DNA from 3 places in the Rahnella sp. WP5 genome. Region 1 is predicted to be linked to each of the others. Evidence: predicted binding sites of a transcription regulator. Region 1 holds the regulator's gene; each other region holds the start of a gene.

Region 1 (5,346 bases):
TCAGGCACCGTCGAATCCGCGTTGTAAGGCACGTTACGCAGCAATTGCAGATAACAGTCGATTTGCTCGGTCAGCTGTTCGCGTGTCAGTGAACGCTGACGGGAGGCCAGCAGCGCGGTACAACACAAGTTCATGGCATTGGCTGCCGCTGAATTGTTGATGCGCACCATGATCTGTTCTGCCAAATCCTGCACTGTCGGCGTCAGCCAGCTTGGACGTTGTGCTTCGATCGGGTCGATGGCTTCACGCCAGGTTGGCACGTTCTGGTTCAGGTAAGTGGTCAGATGCAGCGGCTCACCGAAGTTCACGTAACCCTGGCCGAGGTTACGCAGCTTGCGCAACCCGTTAAGCATTTGCGTCAGGCTTTCTTTCTCTTTGGTCGCACCGCGTAATTCTTTCGCGTACGTACCCACTTCCATGACGTGCTCATAACCGATGTAAATCGGTACCAGCGTAATCGGACGTGAACCGCCGCGCAGCATGGCCTGAATGGTCATGGCCAGCGTGCCCGTTTTCGGCTCCAGCAGACGCCCGGTTCGCGAACGCCCCCCTTCCACAAAGTATTCCACCGAATAACCGCGGCTGAACAGTTCGCCCAGATATTCACGGAAAACTGTCGAATAGAGCTTGTTGCCTTTAAAGGTTCGACGAATAAAGAACGCACCCAGACGGCGGAAAATCGGGCCAGCCGGCCAGAAATTCAGGTTGATACCGGCGGCAATATGCGGCGGTACCAGACCCTGATGATAGAGCACGTAAGACAGCAGCAGATAGTCCATGTGGCTGCGGTGGCAAGGCACATACACAATTTCCTGACCGTCCAGCGCTAACTGGCGTACACGCTCGGCATTATTGACGTTGATGCCTTTGTACAAACGGTTCCACGTCCAGCTCAGCACACGGTCAGAGAGGCGCACGGCTTCATAAGAGAAGTCAGCGGCAATCTCTTCCATCAGGGCGATGGCGTTTTGTTGGGCTTTTTCGTGGGAAATTTTCTTGCTGCGGGCTTCGTCTTCAATCGCTTTCTCAATGGCTTTTGAGGCCAGCAATTTATTGAATAAATCCTGACGTGCCGGAAGACGCGGACCAACCGCAGCCAGACGCTGACGGGAGAAATGCATCCGCGCCACACGTGCCAGTTTTTGAGCAATCGTCTTATCTGTGCCGTGTTCCGTCGCCATATAACGCAGGGAAACGGTATTGGAGAAACGGACGAAACTGTCCCGCCCCAGCCACAGCACAGCGAAAAATTTCTGGATACCGTTCAGCACGCGCAGATGCGGTGTGTCGTCCTGACCTTCACGGCCCGGTGCACGACCAAACATTACCGACACCGGCAACATCTGAATGTCTAAATCCGGATTATTGCGGTGCAAATCAAGGTAGTCGTGGAACAGCTTTACGGATTCCTGCTTCGGCGTGTAATAAGAGAATACGCGCGGGCCTTCGGCTATAAAGACATGGCTTGGTAGCAGGGTGCCGTCAATTTCCAGCGGAATAAGAGGATCAGGCAGATTCTGCGCCAGACATTGCGCACGCAACGTCAGCAAATCGGCTTTGGAATTATAAGGTAATACGTACAAAATCGGCCGCGTCGGGTCTAAATGCAACTCGGTAACCGGATCTGAAGGTATGACCTTGCTCTTTACCAGCAATGAGAGTGGTAAATTCAATAATGTGTAATAAAGTCTACGCCAACCTGACATAAAAACGTGAAGCCTCTTGTTAGCAATTTCGCCGCAAGGATACCAGAAAGATCCGTGGAGATCTGTGGTCATATAAAAGCTAAAATGCTGCAAACACTCTAAGGATCAGTACCCCAAATGGCGAACCAAGTCACCGGATTTACCCGAATTTATAAAGCGGCCGGCTATTCCTGGAAAGGATTCAAAGCGGCATGGCAAAACGAAGCGGCATTTCGCCAGGAGGCCAGCGTCGCTATCCCGTTAATTTTGCTATCTTTCTGGCTTGATGTCAGCACCATTGAACGTATCCTGCTGGTGGGATCCGTCGTGCTGGTCTGTGTCACGGAATTGCTCAACAGCGCGGTGGAATGTGCAATAGACCGCATCGGGCCTGAGTTTCATGTGCTTTCTGGTCGCGCAAAAGATATCGGCTCTGCTGCCGTACTTCTGACCATCATATTGGCGATTTTTGTCTGGGTCAGCATCTTTTGGTCGCGATGGTTCTGATTTGGAATCTGCATTCCAGGAATCAACGTTATGCCCTGTTTTTATTCAATCTTAGGTTTTCATTGACCGTTTAGCTGTATATACTCACAGCAAGACTGTATAAACAACCAGGGGGCGGAATGAAAGCTTTAACGACCAGACAACAAGAGGTCTACGACCTTATTCGCGATCATATCTCCACCACCGGTATGCCACCAACCCGCGCAGAGATTGCATCACGTCTGGGGTTCCGTTCTCCCAATGCGGCGGAAGAGCATCTTAAAGCGCTGGCGCGTAAAGGTGTTATTGAGATTGTTTCCGGTGCATCACGCGGCATTCGTCTGCTGATGGAAGAAGAAGAAGGTTTACCGCTGATTGGCCGCGTTGCCGCCGGTGAACCGCTGCTGGCGCAGCAACATATCGAAGGGCACTATCAGATCGATCCGGCAATGTTTAAGCCGAGCGCCGATTTCCTGCTGCGTGTCAGCGGTATGTCGATGCGTGATATTGGTATCCTTGACGGCGATCTGCTGGCCGTGCATAAAACGCAAGACGTGCGTAATGGTCAGGTTGTGGTGGCCCGTATCGATGATGAGGTCACCGTGAAACGCCTGAAAAAACAAGGCAGTGTGGTGCAGTTATTGCCAGAGAACAGCGAGTTTCAGCCGATCGTGGTGGATTTGCGCGAGCAGAATTTCAGCATTGAAGGCTTAGCCGTAGGTGTTATCCGCAACGGCGACTGGATCTGACCTTCGTACTTCGAGCTATCTCTGCGTTGGCTGCCTTCGCGAACCCCGGTCACATACTTGTGTATGCTCCCGGCGTTCGCTTAGTTGCCGCCTTGATATAACGCGAATTACTCGGTCAGATATGACTAAGTCAGAAATTGCTGTGTCAGATAGACAAGACTAAAACTAATTGAATATGGATGGCGGCCGCCTCTGGCATCCATGTGAATTCAAAGAGAAATGCGTTTCTCTCATCATCGCCCCTTTCGGGGCGATGTCATTTACAGGCATAACCTGAACCTCCGGCATGAGATTCTCTATGCAACATCATTCCCTGCGACACACACTCAAAAACACCTTTTTAAGCCCTGCCGATAAAGCGCTCTGGATGCTGGCGTTGCCGATGATTTTTTCCAATATCACGGTGCCGCTCCTCGGCCTGGTGGATACCGCAGTGATCGGTCATCTCAACAGCCCGGATTATCTCGGCGGCGTGGCTGTGGGTTCGATGATCACCACTTTCCTTTTTATGCTCTTACTGTTTCTGCGGATGAGTACCACCGGCATGACCGCTCAGGCGCTGGGCGCGAAAGATAACCAGCTTCTGGCGCGTGCTTTTGTACAACCCTTTCTTCTGGCTGTGCTGGCGGGCGTCATTATTGTGGTATTCCGTCATCCGCTGATGGAGCTGGCGTTTCACATTGTCGGCGGCAGTCAGCCCGTGCTTGAACAGGCGAGGCTGTTTATCGAAATCCGCTGGTTCAGCGCCCCGGCTTCACTGGCGAATCTGGTGATCCTCGGGTGGCTGCTCGGCATTCAGTACGTTCGCGGGCCGGTGATTTTGCTGATTGCCGGGAATTTGCTGAATATCATTCTGGATCTGTGGCTGGTGATCGGGCTGGGCTGGAACGTGCGTGGCGCAGCCATGGCGACGGCAAGCTCCGAGTATTTCACGCTACTCATCGGGCTGTATTTCGTCTGGCGGGTGATGAAACGACGCGGTATCACCGGCGCAGAAATCACCTCCGCGTGGCGTGGTAATTTGCGCCGTCTTCTCGGGCTTAACCGCGACATCATGCTGCGCTCATTACTGTTACAGCTTTGCTTTGCATCGCTGACCGTTCTGGGCGCGCGGCTGGGCAGCCACATTGTGGCGGTCAACGCCGTGTTGATGAACCTGCTGACATTTACCGCGTTTGCACTTGACGGTTTTGCTTATGCTATCGAAGCGCATTCCGGTGAGGCATTCGGTGCCCGCAACCGCGAAAAACTGCTGAATGTCTGGCATGCCGCGTGTCGTCAGGCTGGGCTGGTTGCGCTGTTTTTTGCTCTGGTTTACGCGCTGGCGGGTGGGGCGATCATTGATGCGCTGACATCATTACCGGAATTGCGTGAGCTGGCGGACCGATATCTTGGCTGGCAAATTATACTGCCGCTGGTGGCTGTCTGGTGCTATTTGCTTGATGGCATGTTTATCGGCGCAACGCGTGGGCGGGATATGCGAAACAGCATGCTGGTGGCGGCGCTGGGGTACGGGCTGACATTGTTCACTTTACCGCTGCTGGGCAATCATGCGTTGTGGCTGGCGCTGACGGTATTCCTCGGGTTACGCGGGATTTCACTGGGCTGGATATGGCGTCGTTACTGGCGGCATGACACATGGTTTTCGTCTCCGTCGCACTGATTTTTCAGCTATTTTCAAAGAAATAAGCGCAGCTTTGTCGTTATTTCATGCTTTAGATTAATCCTAATAGTGGTTTTTATCCCTGTTTAGGGAGGATTAATCGAGATTCTCTACTAACCTTTAAAGTGTTAAGGACGAGCTGCAAGACGAAATGCAGTTCATAAAACCCAAGGTAACAGGAGATATTTTATGAATAAGGACCAAGCCGACGGTAACTGGAAGCAGTTCAAAGGGAAAGTGAAAGAACAATGGGGCAAACTGACTGATGACGACCTGACAGTGGTTGAAGGTAAACGTGATCAGTTAGTCGGTAAAATTCAGGAGCGTTACGGCTATCAAAAAGATCAGGCCGAGAAAGAGCTCAATGAATGGGAAACCAAAAACAAATATCACTGGTAAGACGCGACTCCCCCTCGCGTGCCAGTGACGTATCCTGAGATTTAGCTGCTCCTACCCGGAACGCTTCAGGATACGGGTACACGGATGTACCCAACCTCTTCTCTGTACAAAACATCCCCCTCTTACGAGTCACCTTCAAAACCTTAAAACCCGATCATTCAGCGTTTTTTCACCACAATACTGTGGTCGTGATCGCAATGGTCATGGCTGTCGCAGGTTTCTACTACTTTGCACTCTGCACATAAGCCATGCGCTTCAACGACGGAATGGCGAAGCTCAAATCCGGATTCTAATGACAGTTTTGCCAGACGCTCTTCAATGCCGTCGGTGGTTTTTTCGGTAACTAACCCGCAGCGGTCGCAGA
Region 2 (5,346 bases), on a different contig from region 1:
CAACGGCGGCCAATCAGGTTGAAGGTGCTTACGATCAGGATGGCAAAGGGCTGTCCATCGTCGATGCGATTCCGGGTGGCAAAGCGCGTCTGAACATCGTTTCCTCACCGGAATTTGATTTCACCCTTGATCCTGCAAACTACACGTATCCCAATCATAAAGGCATCGATCACTATCATCGCTTTCAGGAAGATATCGCGCTGTTCGCGGAAATGGGATTCAAATGTTACCGCTTTTCTATCGCCTGGACCCGCATCTACCCGAACGGTGTTGAACAGGAGCCTAACGAAGCCGGGCTGAAGCATTACGATCAGGTGATTGACGCCTGTATTGCACACGGTATCGAACCGGTGATCACCATTTCCCATTATGAGATGCCGCTCCATCTGGCCACTGCGTTTGGCGGCTGGAAAAACCGTGAACTGATTGGTCACTTCGAGCGTTTTGCCCGCACGGTGCTGACCCGCTTTGGGCATAAAGTGAAGTACTGGATGACTTTCAACGAGATCAACAGCGCGGCACATTTCCCGATCATGAGTCAGGGGCTGACGGTGAAAACCGGCGCACTTGAGGCGCAGGCGAAATTCCAGGCGTGGCATAACCAGTTTGTCGCCAGCAGTCTGGCGGTCAAAATCGCCCATGAAACCAACGCACAGATTCAGATTGGTTGCATGATCCTGTTTGCCACCAACTACGCTTATGACTGTAATCCGGTCAATCAACTGGAAACCCTGAAAGAGACGCAGGCGTTTAATTTCTACTGCGCCGACGTGCAGGCCGGTGGTAAATATCCGTATTACGCCAAAAGTTTATGGAAGTCTCAGGGTGTTGAACTGGATATTCAGCCGGGTGATTTAGCGCTGATTAAAGAACATACGGTGGATTACATTGGTTTCAGCTACTACATGTCTTCAACCATCAACAAAACCAATCCTGATGCGGTTTCGGCGCAGGGCAACTTGCTTGGCGGCGCGCGCAATCCGTTCCTCGAAGCCAGTGAATGGGGCTGGGAAATCGATCCGGTCGGCCTGCGTATTGCCCTCAATCAACTGTACGATCGCTATGAAAAGCCGTTGTTTATTGTCGAGAACGGGCTGGGCGCCGTCGATAAGCCGGATGAAAACCACTTTATTGCCGATGATTACCGTATCAACTATCTGCGCCAGCATATTCAGGCGATGGCTGAAGCCATTGACGACGGCGTGGAACTGATGGGATATACCCCGTGGGGATGTATTGATCTGGTGAGTATGTCTACCGGTGAGATGAGTAAACGCTACGGTCTGATTTATGTCGACCTCGACGATAAGATTTCCGGCACCGGTAACCGTTACAGGAAGAAATCGTTCCACTGGTATCAGAAAGTGATCGAGACGAACGGCGCAGATATCAGCTGATATTCCCCCGCCAGGTTTGAAAACAGTCCGGGTGATAGCCGGACTGTTTTCACCAACCTTAAGTCAGCAAGTCATCGAAGACGCTGGCGCTGATTTTCGTGAGCGTGGCGAACGTGAGTGGCATTCATCAGAGGCTGTTTCCTTTCCTCGTGGCTTGCATGAATAATTTCACCTCGCCACTGGTAAGTCTGAATATCGGGTTGTGTAAGCGGGAGAAAGCATCTCTCGTTTCATCGCCCAGTTTTTTTCAATACCCTGTCCTGCAAACCAGATCTTTCCTTTCCCGGAGTTATTTAATTTATCGATAGCCTCCATTAACGCTGCACTGTTTTTTCGTGGAGCATTATCGTCAAATAAATTTAGCTGCGCTACTCCATTACTGAAAAAATCAGCCAACATAACGCCAGCCTTCATATATTGATGGCCATCAACCCATATTCTCTTCAGGGAGTTCGTGGCCGAATTTATAATGTCACGAGTATCATTAGAAGGGGGCAGTAGCTTCATGGATGCTTGATTTCCATAGTATGTTTCATTATGTGCGTGTGGGCTGGTATGAAGGAAAACACTAACGAAACGGCAGAACTGGCGCTCACTACGTAGTTTTTCTGATGCTCGCTCAGCATAGTCACAAATGGCTTGATGCATATCCGAATACTGAGTTATGCGGTTGCCAAAAGATCTACTGCAGATGATCTGTTGTTTTTTTGGTGCAAACTCTTCCGGTTCAAAACATTGTTCACCTCGAAGTTCACGAACAGTCCTTTCGAGAACAACACTGAAGTGTTTTCTTATTACCCATAATGAGCTTTCAGCCAGGTCAAGTGCTGTATTAATACCCATTGAATTAAGTTTCTTACTAATTCTCCGACCAATGCCCCAGACATCCTCAACAGAGATAATTGCCAGTAGCCTGCGCTGACGTTCAATATTCGATAAGTCGACAATGCCACCAGTGCCACGCCATTTCTTGGCTGCATGGTTAGCTAACTTTGCTAATGTCTTTGTTTGTGCAATACCAACCCCCACAGTTAATCCTGTATTTTTAAATACTCTATTTTTCATTTCATGACCGAAGCAATTTAGGGGCATGCAATTTATTACCCCAGATAAATTAACGAAGGCTTCGTCTATTGAGTAAACTTCGATCGAAGGAGACATTTCAGTTAGCGTCTGCATAACTCGCTCACTTAGATCGGCATAAAGTGCATAATTAGAACTGAATACATAAACCCTGGAGCTATATGCATTGTTTTTTATTTTAAAAAATGGCTCACCCATTTTAATACCAAGGGATTTTGCCTCGGCTGAGCGAGAAATAATACAGCCATCGTTATTGGAAACGACGACAACAGGCTTCCCCTGCAAGTCTGGCCGAAAAACAGTTTCGCAAGAAGTATAAAAACTATTTACGTCGATGAGAGCGAACATAATTATTTATGCGCCTTAATACTAAAAATGACCACTCCGAATATTTCTAATTCTTCTGCATTTTGAAATGAAATCGAAGAATAATCATCGTTGTGAGGTACTAGCTGTAGATAAGGATGAGTACGAAGTTCTTTCACGGTGAATTCACCTGAAACAGCAGCAATAACAATATCGCCATGTACGGCTGAAAGCGAGCGATCCACCACTAAAAGATCCCCATCACTGATGCCGGCGCCATGCATAGACTCCCCGCTAACTTTTATGAAGTAAGTGGCACTCGGATGTCTTATCAGCAATTTGTTGAGATCCAGTCTGTCCTCGACATAGTCCTGCGCTGGGCTCGGAAAGCCACAGGGCACTTTCTCAGAGAAGAGAGGAAGCATGACTGGTTGAGAAGCCTCAGTTGGTCGAATGAGCTGCATGATGTTGATCCCGATATACTGTGTTTATATACAGTATTGCTGAATGCAGCTAAGGATCAAGAAACTTGTGAAGCGATTCCTGAAAGTGCTTGAAGTGTCTGTTAATTTAGTTTGTGTGGTATCCAATATAGTTTTGTTGCCTGACTTAAACTCAGTTCAGCGAAACCGTAGCACTCTGACGGTAAGTCACCTCGGTCCCTGCTCTTCGATGAAGAACTGGCTTTCGGCACGTAATAAGAATGCAGTTCAGTCCACACAGTTCTGATTCAGGATCCATGATGAGACAGTCCTGAGCGCCCCGGCCGAATATGAGTATCTCCCTGACAGCAGAAAAAGTCCCTGTTTCCACAAAGGCCACTGAGAAGCAAGTTGATAATCAAACCATTCGCTTCGTAAAAGTCCGTGAGTTGCCTCCGGCAACTGCCTGATACAGCGGGGAGTGCCCGCTGGTAGTGCTTTGGCCCAGACCGCGGCTGTTTCATCAGCGTCTACATTTCGGTCATCCTGGCCCATCAGAATTAATACCGGAGTATGTGTACCGGAAATATCTTTCGTCGCATCAGCCAGGGAATTCCTGCGTTCGAAGTCCTGGCGCGTACATTGGGAGTGGCAGGGGAGAACCGCTGCTTCTTCTGTAAACTGGCGGTCAAAAACCACGGCTTCATGTTTTTTAGCATCCTGAATATCATTCAGGGAGCGACCTTCGACTTTAAGTCGTTGCCCTGTATAGTATATGCCCTGATTACGCCAGTTTATCGCCGCACCTATCAGCACAACAAACTCAGTTGTTGTCAGTTGGCTCGCCTGCGGTACAACCCAACCTGCCTGCGAGAATCCAAGATAACCTCCGCGACTTTTTTTCAGTTCCGGCTGCTCTCTCAGTTTTTTTAACGCCAAAACCGCCTCCTCTGCGCGATCTGACATTGTCTGTGCCAGCCAGTTACCTGTACTTTTATCCACACCAGGTTTATCCCATGAAAAAACGGCAATTCCCTGTGAGACAAGGAATTTAACCAATGGAATATATCCACCTTCTGACCAGCGGTCCTGAGGTCCGTCTCCATGAACTAAAAGCACAAACGGAGGAGAAACCTTACCTGGAGGCATAATCAACGTCCCCATCAGAACATCGTTATTATGCTTAAAAGATATAGAACGTTGTTGCCCGTACCCTGAAAGATCGAAATCATATAATCGGCTAAGCAAAAAAATAATGAGAACGACAATCATAATTGAAAATGACACAATATATTTAATCATGTATAGCTCTTTATAATTTATAAAATTAAATATCAGCCGACTTTTTTAATACTTTATAGAACAGGATGTCAATGACTTAAAATTCGAAGCTCCTGACAGTAATAATCTCAGTGCTGCTGTGGGCGTTAACTTCCACTTCAGGGATGAACAAATGGAAATTAAGTGAGATTTACCAACAGTAACTGGCGGAGCTTCACCGCTATTTATCCTTAAAGCGCATCGCCAGCCACTGAGCATGCTGCTGCGTCACCAACAGTTGATCATCTTGCTCGCGCCACTGAATATCCCCCTGGCTAAGACAGCGCCTGAGCTGCTCCAGTGATGCTACCTGGAAACAGAGCGCCACCATTTTCGCCGGTGCCTGCGCAGCGACAGGCGGAAGCGCGAATTCCAGACGTGCTTGTTGATGAGTGATAATACGCAGGCAGCAGGTCCCTGAATCAAGCACATAACCACCGTTGGCCTCCGCGCGGGCCTCCACACTGAACAACTGGTGATACAGCGCCAGCGTCTGTTCAGGTTGAGGCGAGGCAATAACGAAGGCAGACAGCGCTTGCACGCCATTAGGATGTACCCGCCAGGCGGGCTGCCAAACGGCCTGCGGCGTTTGATGTTCGCAGAAAAAACTGAAGCCGTATGCCAGGGCGCTGGCGCGGATCCGCGAGATGCAGAACCGGGCCTCAGTCTGGCTGCCGTCCGGCAATATCACCGGGCGTGAGAAGCGGGTCGGCGGTTCGCCATCGAGTTGACATTGCCGGAGGTGCTGCCATACCGCATGCGCATCCCGGGTTTTCCAGACCAGTCCGGCAAGGCCTGGCGCAACGTTCCACAAACCT
Region 3 (5,346 bases), on a different contig from region 1:
AGTAAAATCAGGCTGCTCAGGGCGAGATTGACCTTGTGATAGAACAACGCACCAAGGATCACGATAAATGCAACAATGCTAAGAACCATCATAGTAAAGCTCCTGAGTAGTAGGAGGTCTGACCTGTTGTAGGGATATAATGGTTTTAGTTCATGCTCATTTCTTTATCAATACGTTTACATACTAATTACAACACAGCTCACAAACCGGTCGCACGAAGCGTCAAAAACAGAAACTATCGGAATCATTACCGCTTCATGGCTTCTCGCTGTTTCGGCTTTCCGTTAAACTGCACAGCGGAACGTTTTATTGCTATCGGCCGTGCTGAAACCGGCTGCAAATGGACATAAAAGAGGCTGCTATGTACCAGGATATTATCCGTACTGAACTGAACGAAGCTGCTGAAACGCTGAATAAATTCATCAGCGATCCGGCAAATATTGAGTCTATTCAACGTGCAGCGGTGCTGCTGGCCGATTCATTCAAAGCGGGTGGGAAAGTGATTTCCTGTGGTAACGGGGGTTCACACTGCGATGCCATGCATTTCGCCGAAGAACTGACAGGCCGCTATCGTGAAAACCGTCCGGGCTATCCGGCAATTGCGATTTCTGACGTCAGCCACATCTCTTGCGTCGGCAACGATTTCGGTTACGAATACATCTTTTCCCGTTATCTGGAAGCCGTAGGCCAGAAGGGCGACGTGCTGCTGGGCATTTCCACTTCCGGTAATTCCGGTAACGTGATCAAAGCCATCGAAGCCGCACGTGCTAAAGGCATGAAAGTTATCACCCTGACCGGTAAAGATGGCGGGAAAATGGACGGTTCAGCCGATGTGGAAATCCGCGTTCCGCACTTTGGTTTCGCTGACCGCGTGCAGGAAATCCACATCAAAGTCATTCATATTTTGATTCTTCTGATCGAAAAAGAGATGGCAAAGGCATAAGCCTTTTGCCGTAAAGGAGGCTGGTGATGTGCGAATTGCTCGGGATGAGCGCTAACGTTCCTACTGATATTTGTTTCAGTTTCAGTGGATTAGTGCAGCGTGGTGGCGGGACCGGCCCGCATAAAGACGGCTGGGGCATCACCTTTTATGAAGGGAATGGCTGTCGTACTTTTAAAGATCCGACGCCAAGCTTTAATTCGCCCATTGCCCGCCTTGTTCAGGAATATCCGATCAAATCCTGCGCGGTGATTTCTCATATCCGTCAGGCAAACCGTGGTGAAGTCGCGCTGGAAAATACTCATCCGTTTACCCGTGAACTGTGGGGACGCAACTGGACTTATGCGCACAACGGTCAGCTTCGTGGTTATCGTCAGCTCGATACCGGTACGCTGCGTCCGGTGGGCCAGACCGACAGCGAATACGCCTTCTGCTGGTTACTGCACAAACTCACCCAACGCTATCCGCGCCGCCCTGCAAGCTGGCCGCCAGTGTTTCGCTATATTGCGTCGCTGGCTGATGAATTACGGCAGAAAGGGGTGTTTAACATGTTGCTGTCGGATGGCAATTTCGTGATGGCGTATTGCTCGACGAATTTGCACTGGATCACGCGGCGTGCGCCTTTCGGCAAGGCAACGTTGTTGGATCAGGATGTGGAAATTGATTTTCAGCAGCAGACGACACCGGATGATGTCGTCACTGTGATTGCCACGCAGCCGCTGACGGCGAACGAAACCTGGAACAAAATTGCTCCAGGTGAATTCGCATTATTTCATCGGGGCGAACGCCAGCTGTGAAGGCAGCGGGGTATTGGACAACGGTTGTAGCACTTCATATCTACCGTCAGTGACCACGACATTTGGTGGCTGATGGTGTTTCTCAAAGTACGCATATCCCGGCTGTAACTGGTTCCAGAAACTGTAATAGCTGGAGTTTTTATGCGCCTTCATGTTGGCATCGGTCATCCTGAACGGGTAAATGCTAATCTTTAAATTGCGTTGCCCGAACTGGAATGCCGCCTGTACGTAGGTGAATATTTCGTCCATGTAGCCGTCGGTCATGGCGTAGCAACCAATAGACTTACAGTTACCGTGGATCATCAGATACTTACCTGAATAACCCTGCGAGATATCATAAGCATTGGGGAAACCGATGTTGATGGCGCGATAAAAGCGGCTGTCGGGTTTCAGGTGGTGAATATCCACGTTGTAGAAACCTTCCGGGCTTTTGAAATCGCCTTCGCGACGTTTATTTCCCAAACCGCCGGAAAAATCGCAGATGCCATAACTGCCGATCAGACGAAATTCGCCGTCGAGCTGAGCATACAATTCGAGTTTACGTTCCTGTTTGAAGATCTGGATATAAACAGGTGCACCCAGTAATTGTTTTTTTAGTGCCGCGTTGACCGGGACAGCATCGCTGGCCACGGCGTAATTTGCTGTAAATAAAGGCAAACTGAGGAGCATCGCAAGAAACAGCGCGATTCTGATCATTCTAAGTCCTGCTCGGTAATAATTTTGATTATTTTGTCTACAGTTCAACTGCCTGTAAGACCGCCACTGATTTTCTTCTTATGTACTGTCTGTCGGAAACGCTGTCATATTAATACTGATTAAATTTTTAGCAATCACCAAATAATGAATAATGACTTTAGGAATAGGAAAATTATTACGTTGCCATTAATGGTGATTAATTAAGTCAAACTAACCCTCATTTTCTATGTTGGACATCCCTGTATTCAACTGTATACTTATACAGTTATTGAGGGGGAGGGTTATGCGTAAAATCATTCATGTGGATATGGACTGCTTTTTCGCTGCGGTCGAAATGCGCGATGATCCTTCCCTGCGCGACATTCCTATTGCCATTGGCGGCAGTCGTGACCGCCGTGGTGTTATCAGCACCGCTAATTATCCTGCCCGCAAATTTGGCGTGCACAGCGCGATGCCCACCGGCATGGCACTGAAACTTTGCCCGCACCTGAAAGTGATCCCCGGCCGAATGGAGGCCTATAAAGAAGCGTCAAACCATATCCGTGAAATCTTTGCGCGTTATACGCCATTGATCGAACCGTTGTCACTTGATGAAGCTTATCTGGATGTTTCCCACGCGACGCAATGCAACGGCTCTGCAACGCTTATCGCTGCTGAAATCCGTCAGGCCATTTTCGATGAGATCAATCTGACGGCATCTGCGGGCATCGCGCCGATCAAATTTCTGGCAAAAATCGCCTCGGATCTGAACAAGCCCAACGGTCAGTTTGTGATCACGCCAGAAAAGGTCGGGGCGTTTTTACAGGATCTTCCGCTGAGTAAAATCCCCGGCGTCGGTAAAGTCACCGCTCAGCGTTTGCAGGAGCAGGGGCTGATCACCTGCGGCGATGTGCAGCGTTATGATCTGGCGAAACTGCTTAAACGCTTTGGCAAATTTGGCCGTGTGCTGTGGGAACGCTGTCAGGGTATCGATGAACGTGAAATTTCCCCCGAGCGGTTACGTAAATCGGTCGGCGTTGAACGCACACTGGCAGAAGATATCCACAGCTGGGAAGAATGCGTGTCGCTGATCGAACGTTTGTATCCTGAACTGCAAACACGTTTAAGCCGTGTCAGCCCGGATCTGCGCATCGCGAGGCAGGGTGTAAAACTCAAATTCCATGATTTCCAGCAGACCACGCAGGAACACGTCTGGCCGGTGCTGAATAAAGAAGATCTGCTGAAGGTCGCGCGTGAAGCCTGGGAACAGCGGCGTGGCGGAAGGGGAGTCAGGCTGGTGGGATTGCATGTGACGTTGCAGGATCCGCAAATAGAGCGGCAGCTTCTGCTTCCCTGGGAATAATCCCCGTCATCCTTCAAACTGTCTCTGCGTTGGCTGCCTTCGCAAACCCCGGTCACATACTTGTGTATGCTCCCGGGGATTTACTCAGTTGCCGCCTTGATACAGCCCGAATGATTTAGGGGACCGATCGAGTATTAACCGCGTTCAGGAATCGCTTTCAGCAGGGCCGTCAGCAGTTTCCAGTACAGCTCGACGCTGGCGATTTCCACCTGCTCATCCGGCGAGTGTGGCCCGGTGATGGTTGGCCCGATGGAAACCATGTCCATGTCCGGGTACGGTTTTTTGAACAGACCGCATTCCAGACCGGCGTGGATCACCATGATGTTCGGAGTTTTATTGAACAGCGTCTGGTAAGTTTCACGCACCAGCGTCATCACTGGTGAATTCGGCTCAGGTTTCCAGCCAGGATAGCTGCCTTTTGCCAGGCTTTTCGCGCCAGCCAGTTCACTCAGTGAATTGAGCATGCTGACCACATATTCTTTACCGCTGTCGATAAGCGAGCGGATCAGGCTGTTGATCGCCACTTCGTCATCTTTCATGGTGACAACACCGACGTTCAGCGAGGTTTCTACCACGCCTTTCACGTCATCACTCATGCGGATCACGCCGTTTGGCGTCGCGTTCAGCAGGGCAAGGAATTTACCCTGAGTTTCTGCGGTCAGCGCTTTAGCGTTGCTTTCAGCCGCTTCCACCACGAAGGCAATTTTCTTCTCTACCGCTGACAGTTCGAACTGAATCGTTGCCAGGAATTCTTGTGCTGCCGCTTTCAGCGCGTCTGCTTTATCAGCAGCAACAGCAAGGGTCACAATCGCTTCACGCGGGATAGCGTTACGCAGTGTGCCGCCGGTGAAGTCGAGCAGGCGCAGACCAAGAGTATCAGCGTTGTCTGCCAGGAAACGTGCCAGCAGTTTGCTGGCGTTGCCCAGACCTAAGTGGATTTCCGCGCCGGAGTGGCCACCTTTCAGGCCTTTCAGGGTCAGTTTCAGCGTGCTGAAACCGGCCGGAACCGCTTCACGGCTCAGCGGCAGTGTGGCGGTAAAATCAATCCCGCCAGCGCAACCCATGTAGATTTCGCCTTCGGTTTCAGAATCGGTGTTGATCAGAATTTCAGACTGTAACCAGTTCGGTTGCAGGCCGAATGCGCCTGCCATGCCGGTTTCTTCGGTCATGGTCAGCAACACTTCCAGCGGGCCGTGTTCTACGCTGTCATCAGCCAGAACCGCCAGCGCGGACGCCATACCGATACCGTTATCAGAACCCAGCGTGGTGCCGCGGGCTTTTACCCAACCGTCTTCGATGAAGGGCTGGATCGGATCTTTAGTGAAATCATGAACAGTATCGTTGTTTTTCTGCGGCACCATATCGAGGTGAGCCTGCAGTGCAACGGCTTTGCGGTTTTCCATGCCTTTGGTGGCGGGTTTGCGCAGCAAAATGTTGCCAACTTCATCACGCTCAGCGTGGATACCTTTTTCCTGTGCCCATTCAACGATGTGTTTTGCCAGCGCTTCTTCATGATAGGAAGGGTGCGGAATTGAACAAATTTTGGCAAAAATATCCCACAACGGTTGTGG

The links. The regulator LexA, encoded in region 1, represses DNA repair genes until DNA is damaged. The targets are predictions, from matches to a motif close to TNCTGTATGTACATACAGNA.
Region 2: the regulator LexA is predicted to act here: its motif matches at 3,267-3,286, upstream of umuD (translesion error-prone DNA polymerase V autoproteolytic subunit).
Region 3: the regulator LexA is predicted to act here: its motif matches at 2,681-2,700, upstream of dinB (DNA polymerase IV).

What each region holds. Positions count from the first base shown of each region.
Region 1 is NZ_JQJR01000012.1:27,145-32,490, forward strand. Features, by position in the region: gene plsB (glycerol-3-phosphate 1-O-acyltransferase PlsB) at 1-1,706, opposite strand, end outside; gene EX31_RS11840 (diacylglycerol kinase) at 1,824-2,192, shown strand; gene lexA (transcriptional repressor LexA) at 2,312-2,920, shown strand; gene dinF (MATE family efflux transporter DinF) at 3,219-4,583, shown strand; gene EX31_RS11855 (CsbD family protein) at 4,773-4,982, shown strand; gene zur (zinc uptake transcriptional repressor Zur) at 5,141-5,346, opposite strand, start outside.
Region 2 is NZ_JQJR01000005.1:174,351-179,696, forward strand. Features, by position in the region: gene EX31_RS00800 (glycoside hydrolase family 1 protein) at 1-1,397, shown strand, start outside; gene umuC (translesion error-prone DNA polymerase V subunit UmuC) at 1,566-2,828, opposite strand; gene umuD (translesion error-prone DNA polymerase V autoproteolytic subunit) at 2,831-3,250, opposite strand; gene EX31_RS00815 (alpha/beta hydrolase family protein) at 3,497-4,510, opposite strand; gene EX31_RS00820 (VOC family protein) at 4,710-5,346, opposite strand, start outside.
Region 3 is NZ_KN050720.1:843,129-848,474, reverse strand. Features, by position in the region: gene fadE (acyl-CoA dehydrogenase FadE) at 1-92, opposite strand, end outside; gene lpcA (D-sedoheptulose 7-phosphate isomerase) at 362-943, shown strand; gene EX31_RS21015 (class II glutamine amidotransferase) at 970-1,737, shown strand; gene dpaA (peptidoglycan meso-diaminopimelic acid protein amidase) at 1,708-2,433, opposite strand; gene dinB (DNA polymerase IV) at 2,717-3,775, shown strand; gene pepD (beta-Ala-His dipeptidase) at 3,910-5,346, opposite strand, start outside.